2 regions of the Arthrobacter sp. 2RAF6 genome follow, and region 2 is predicted to be linked to the other one. Evidence: predicted binding sites of a transcription regulator. Region 2 holds the regulator's gene; the other holds the start of a gene.

Region 1 (3,235 bases), on a different contig from region 2:
CCTCCGGACCATAGCTCGCCGGCCGCGATCACAGCCACCACCGCATCCGCGGGGAGTTCGGCCGCCACCCAATCCGCGGTGGCGGCTGCATTACGCAGTGACACGGCCGCGATAAGCGGGACTTCCCGGGCGAGTTTGTGAGCGATGGAAGAACCGTTGGGCGAAGGCAGCACCACGCGGTTCAGCGTCCGCGCGTCCCGCAAGCTCGACGGCGAAAGGCTCAGTCCGCCTCCACCCCGCGGACCAGCCACTTGCGCATCATGGTGGGCGGCGAAATCCTCGGCCCCGGCGTCCTTCCACGGGTAGGGGAACACGATGGCACCCCGGTCAACGGCGACACTGACGCAGGTGGTGAAAGAGAGGACGTCAACCACGACGGCGAGGTCCGCTCCGGACGCAACCGCACGGGCGCCGTCGAGCCCCCATTCAAATCTCACCGTGAACGGAAGCTGCCGGCGCACCGTCCCCGCCGTGGTCATGACAGTTCGGCCCCCAGGTTGCGGCGGGCGGCATCGAGCCACAGGCCCTTTGCGCGTTCGCTGTGGAAGAGCGGATCCAAGGCGAGTAGTTGACGGACGACGGCGGCCCGGCCCGCGGCGAAGTCTGCATCGCTGACGTGGGCGTAGTCCTCGCGCACAGCAGCCAGGTAGCGGGCGTAAGCCGCGGGTTCCGCGCCGAGGATGGACAGATCGGCGTCGCACAAGAGGGCGCCCGTGTGGTCTTCCGGTTCGGGGCTGTGGGTGGAGGTCAGCCGGACCAGCCGGGCGACTTCGTCGATCACGGGCCCGGGAAGTCCCGCAGTGGCAAGTCGGTCCTCGGCCAGCCTGGCCGACTGCTCCTCGTCCTGCCCGGCGATTCCCTCGTAGACGGCGTCGTGGAACCACGCGGCCAACGTTACTGAGCGCACGGGCGGCCCGGGTTCGGTGAGGAGATCCAGGGCTTCCAGGACCGCCAGCAAATGCGTGCGGCTGTGGTACTTCCGATGGTCCTCGCCCCAGCGTTCGAGAAGCTCGAAACCCAGCTCCTCATGTCCCGGAAGTGTCGAATTCCAGCGCTCCAGCAAGGGCACGGTGAGGGCCTTGCTCCGTTGGCGCGCGGGGATCCGCAAGCCGCTCGCGATCAGTTTCCGCACCAAGATCCGGGCCTCCACGGGGATGGCGCCTGCGGACAGGAGATCCTGGTATCGGCGTTCCGGGACGTCGTAGTGGTCGCCGTCGAAGGCGCGCTCGGGGATCCCCGCGGCCTCGGCGAACGCATGCAGCTCCTGGAGCGAGGTGTCCGAGACGAGGTGGGAAAACACGGTCCCGTGCGCGGGCCACAGCGGCGGATCGACGTAGACGGCCATGGCCTGCGCCCGGGAAACTAGGAGTTTTTCCGGGTGGCTACGGCTGAGAGTGCGGTCAGGCCCTTTTCGAAGTCGCCGCCCACCATCTTCTCCATGTTCATGAACAAGGCGAAGATCTTGCCGAGGCCCTTGTTCTCACCGGACATCGTCCAGGTGACGCGGGTGCCGTCCCCCTCGGGTACGAACGTGAACCCCGTGGGGTTGACGGCCTTCATCGGCTTGGTGAATTCGAGGCGGATGTCGATCTTGCCGGGCTCATCCGAGCCGACGATTTCCATGGTTCCGGTGCCAGCCTTGTTGTTGCCACTCCAGGCATACTTAGCTCCGACGCCGGATTCGTTGCCCGAGTAGCTCCGGCTCAGCTTGGGGTCGACGGCTTCCCATGGAGACCATTTGGTCCACTCGTGGAAGTTGTTGACGAAGGGGAAGATGTCGGAGGGCGCGGCGGGGATCAACGCATTGCGAGTGACTGTGAAGGGTGCCATGTGCATATCGTACGACGGCGGGTGGAACGGCGGGTGCCGCGTTAAGCGGGCAGGGCTATAGACAGCAGTTTCGCCGTCGGCAAACATGGAGCAGAGGGATAATTGGTCAAAGTTGAGCATAGTAGACTCAACTTTGAAAACAGTCTACTCCCGAAAGGAGCTCTTCCATGGACGTCAAATTCACCACCAAGAGCCAGGAGGCTCTTTCCGCGGCGGCCATGAACGCCTCCACCGCCGGAAATCCGCAGCTGGAGCCGGCCCACCTGCTCAAGGCGCTCATGGACCAGCGCGAAGGCGTCGCCGTGGCGCTTTTGCGCGCCACTGGAGCGGACCCGGATGCCGTGAGCGTGCAGGCGAGTTCGGCCATCAAGGCCCTGCCGTCGTCGTCGGGCAGCTCCGTGCAACAAGCGCAGCTTTCCCGTCCTTCCATGCAGGCCATCCAGGCCGCCCAGAACGAGGCCGAGAAACTCGGCGACTCCTTCGTCTCCACTGAGCACCTTCTTTTGGGGCTCTCCGCCGGTAGCGACGCCGTAGGGAAGCTACTGCGCGACGCCGGCGCCTCCCACGAAGCGCTCCTCGCCGCCCTGCCGGGTGTCCGTGGCGACCGGAAAGTCACCTCGCAAGACCCGGAAAACACCTTCCAGGCGCTCGAGAAATACGGTACGGACCTCACAGCCGTCGCGCGCTCCGGCAAGCTGGATCCCGTGATCGGGCGGGACAGCGAAATCCGGCGGGTCGTCCAGGTCCTGAGCCGCCGCACCAAGAACAACCCCGTGCTGATCGGGGAACCCGGGGTCGGCAAGACCGCCGTCGTTGAAGGTCTTGCCCAGCGCATGGTGGCCGGCGACGTCCCGGAGAGCCTGCGGGGCAAGACCCTGATCGCGCTGGACCTCGCCTCCATGGTGGCCGGTGCGAAGTACCGCGGCGAATTCGAGGAACGGCTCAAGGCCGTTCTGGAGGAGATCAAGAACTCCAACGGGCAGATCGTCACATTCATCGACGAAATCCACACGGTGGTGGGCGCCGGTGCCACCGGCGAAAGCGCCATGGACGCGGGCAACATGCTCAAGCCGATGCTGGCCCGCGGCGAGCTGCGGCTCATCGGCGCCACCACCCTGGACGAGTACCGCGAGAATGTCGAGAAGGATCCTGCCCTGGAACGCCGCTTCCAGCAGGTCTACGTGGGCGAGCCGAGCGTGGAGGACACCATCGGTATCCTCCGCGGCCTCAAGGAGCGCTACGAGGCCCACCACAAGGTAGCGATAGCAGACTCCGCCCTCGTGGCTGCCGCTACACTCTCCAACCGCTACATCTCGGGCCGCCAGTTGCCGGACAAGGCGATCGACCTCGTGGACGAGTCCGCGTCCCGCCTGCGCATGGAAATCGACTCGGCTCCAGAGGAAAT
Region 2 (3,235 bases):
GTGCTGCGCTCCGGCTACCGGTCCGGCGACCGCGTGCTGCGCGCGGCCCAGGTGATTGTGGCTGTGCCGGCCTAGTTGTACTCATTGCGTTAGGTGTGTGCTCACCGCACCTTCGCGGATGAGGGGGCAGCACCGCGAAACGAGACAAGGGGCCCCGCCCCTTCGCCGGGTGGCCTAGGATCTGCGATCCTTGGCCACCCGGCTTCGGCAGGCCCGATGCCACTCCCGGGCCCCTTGCCTCGCTCCGCTCAGGCGGTCGTCTCACCTAAGGTGGGATAAGCGCAGCGCAGCTGGATAGGGGGCCGCGGCGTGGCGGGCACCGCGAAGCGGGCACGGCCCCCTATCCAGCGGAGCGCAAACTTAACCAGAAACGAAAGAGAGAAGCCGAGTGGCCAGCCAGGACTGGGTTGAGAAGGATTTTTACGCCATCCTTGGTGTCGCCAAGGACGCCTCTGACGCTGATATTAAGAAGGCGTACCGCAAGCTTGCGCGGAAGTACCATCCGGACACCAATTCCGGGGATGCTACTGCGGAAAAGAAGTTCAAGGACATCTCGGAGGCCTATTCGGTACTCTCGGATGCCGAGGAGCGCCAGCAGTACGATGCCATTCGCGCCATGGGCGGGGCACGCTTCGCACCGGGCGCAGCTCGCGGCGGGCCGGCCAATGGCGGCTTCGAGGACCTGTTCGGCGGCCTTTTCGGCGGCGGCGCACGCCAGCCTGCAGGGGCCGGCGGTATCCCGCCCGAGTTCGCTGACCTCTTCGGCGGCGGCTTCGGCGGTGGACAAACCGGTTTCCAGCGCGCCCCCCAAAAGGGCAGCGACCGCACGGCGTCGACCTCAATTTCCTTTGCCGGCTCCATTCACGGCACCACGGTAAGCCTGCGCGAAAGCAACGGCAACGTCATCGACGTGAAGATTCCCGCGGGTATCAGGGACGGCCAGAAGGTCCGCCAGCGCGGCAAGGGAAACCCGGGTGCCGCCGGCAACGGGGACCTCATCATCACGGTGAACGTCAAGCCCCACGATTTCTTCAACCGCGACGGCGACAACATTCGCATCCATGTGCCGGTCACTTTCGCGGAGGCCGCCTTGGGTTCCAACATCCACGTGCCAACGCTCGACGGCGACACCGTCACCGTCCGCGTCCCGGCCGGCACGCCTTCCGGGCGCACGCTCCGGGTTAAGGGCCGCGGTGTCAAGACATCGAAGGGCGCCGGCGATCTGCTGGTGACGATCGACGTCTCCGTCCCGCAGAACCTCAACAAACAGGCCGAGGAGGCCGTCAAGGCATTCGCCGCAGCCACCGCCGACGCCGATCCTCGTCACGACCTGGCCGCCAAGGCCCGTTTGTAGCGGAAGAAGACACGGGAGGGACGTAGGCATGGGCATCGACATCAACCAGCCGATCTTCGTCATCTCCGTCGCGGCCGAACTGGCTGAAATGCACCCGCAGACCCTGCGCCAGTACGACCGCCTCGGCATCGTGTCGCCGAGCCGTGCGCCGGGCAAGTCCCGGCGTTACTCCCAACGCGACATCGACCGCTTGCGCGAGGTCCAGCGACTCTCCCAGGAGGGCGTGTCCCTCGAGGGAATCAAGCGCATCCTCGAGCTCGAAAACCAGGTGGCCGCGCTGCAGTTCCGTCTGGCCGAGTTGAGCGAGGAATTGCAACGCCGGCGGAGCCCGATGGAGGCCCGCGTTTTTGCGGCCGGAGCGGCGGGCGACGTCGTCAGCCTCGCCCGCGGGCAGCGCCCCCGGGCGCGGTCACAGGCAGTTGTGGTGTGGCGGCCGCGTCCGGGGGAGTAGTCCTTTAGGCCTGCGAGAGGGACGCCAGCAGAACCGGCGCTTCCTGCCCGGCCCACGTGCCACTCAGGGCAGCAGAATCATCCGAGCCAGGCGTCGCCAGATCCAGGACGCGATTGACCAACAGTGTGAGCTCACCGCCGTCGATGCTCGTGACGGCGTCCTGAGTGATCGGAGCCGTTGGGCTCAGTGCGGGGACTTTGCTTCCAGGCGTTCCGCTGCCCTTGACCTCGACGGAACTCGTGCGTGGCTCCAGGGCGCCGTCCACTTCCACGAACTGTTCGGCTTCCCGCTGTCCCGTGAGGATGGCGGTGGCGAGGGCAGTGACGTAGACGGGATCGGCGCAGGCGTCGTGCACCCACCTCTTGCCCAAAACGGAGTGTTCCATGGTGCCAAGAAGCGAGTCCCCGGCACCAGCCAATTCCGAACCCCGGTAGCTCAGGGGAACCTGATAGAGCTTGCCGCCGCGGGAGACCAGATGGGTCTCGAGGCCGACTTCGCCGTCCGGATCATCGAAGCGGTACGCGCCGAGCAGCTCGGTCGGTGCGGACCCGTCTTTGGTGAACCACGGCTGGACGCGCAGATACTTTTCGATGAGTTCAAGTTTGCTGGGACTTAGGGTTGCTCGATGGATGATAGCCATGCGGTTCAGCCTAGTTGGCCAGCGCGGGCGCGGAGACTGATGTCGCGGTCCAGCGCAGGTGCGTGTTGTCGGCGTCGGACGCGGGCTCTTTCAAGAGGGACAGCCGGGGGCGCACGGCGTCGGTGCGGGAGCTCGGCGGTTTGCGTCGGCCCGCCCGGAACTGCGGCACCCACTGCGCGCCGGGGCCCTGGTATTCCTGCTCGGCTGCGGCGTGGAGTGTCCACTGGGGGTCGAACAGGTGCGTCCGGCCCAGGGCCACGAGGTCTGCCCGTCCCGCAAGGAGGATGGAATTGACGTCGTCGTAGCTGGAGATGGCGCCGACGGCGATGACGGCAGCTCCGGCCGGCGCGGCAACTTCCTGCCGGATGCGGTCGGCGAAAGGCGTCTGGTAGCTGCGGCCGAAGGCCGGCTGTTCTTCTTTGGCGACCTGGCCAGTGGAGACGTCGATCCCCGCGGCGCCGCGGACCACGAATGCCCGCGCGATGTCCAGTGAGTCATCCGAGGTGTTGCCGCCTTCGATCCAGTCCGTCGCGGAGATGCGTACCGTCAAAGGCTTGCTGGCAGGCCAGGCCGCGCGGACGGCGTCGAACACTTCCAAGGGGAACCGCAGCCGGTTCTCCAAGCTGCCGCCGTATTCGTCCGTGCGGCGGTTGGACACCGGCGAGAGGAACGAGGAAAGCAGGTAGCCGTGCGCGGCATGGAGCTCGAGGAGGTCGAAACCTGCTTCATTCGCTCGACGGGCAGCATCCGCGAACTGCGCCGTGATGGCGCCCATGCCTGCACTGTCGAG

The links. Region 2 encodes HspR, which represses chaperone genes until heat shock. Its sites were predicted from a motif close to AAGTTGAGTCNNNNNGACTCAACTT; they were not measured.
Region 1: clpB (ATP-dependent chaperone ClpB) is a predicted target of HspR. The motif match lies at 1,940-1,964, and genes of this name have one in related genera.

The regions. Positions count from the first base shown of each region.
Region 1 is NZ_JBFRGF010000035.1:29,244-32,478, forward strand. Features, by position in the region: gene AB4Z38_RS20220 (2-phosphosulfolactate phosphatase) at 1-479, opposite strand, end outside; gene AB4Z38_RS20225 (DUF4031 domain-containing protein) at 476-1,345, opposite strand; gene AB4Z38_RS20230 (SRPBCC family protein) at 1,363-1,830, opposite strand; gene clpB (ATP-dependent chaperone ClpB) at 1,998-3,235, shown strand, end outside.
Region 2 is NZ_JBFRGF010000005.1:254,183-257,417, reverse strand. Features, by position in the region: gene AB4Z38_RS06275 (nucleotide exchange factor GrpE) at 1-75, shown strand, start outside; gene AB4Z38_RS06270 (DnaJ C-terminal domain-containing protein) at 389-1,354, shown strand; gene AB4Z38_RS06265 (heat shock protein transcriptional repressor HspR) at 1,383-1,805, shown strand; gene AB4Z38_RS06260 (CG0192-related protein) at 1,810-2,445, opposite strand; gene AB4Z38_RS06255 (bifunctional salicylyl-CoA 5-hydroxylase/oxidoreductase) at 2,456-3,235, opposite strand, start outside.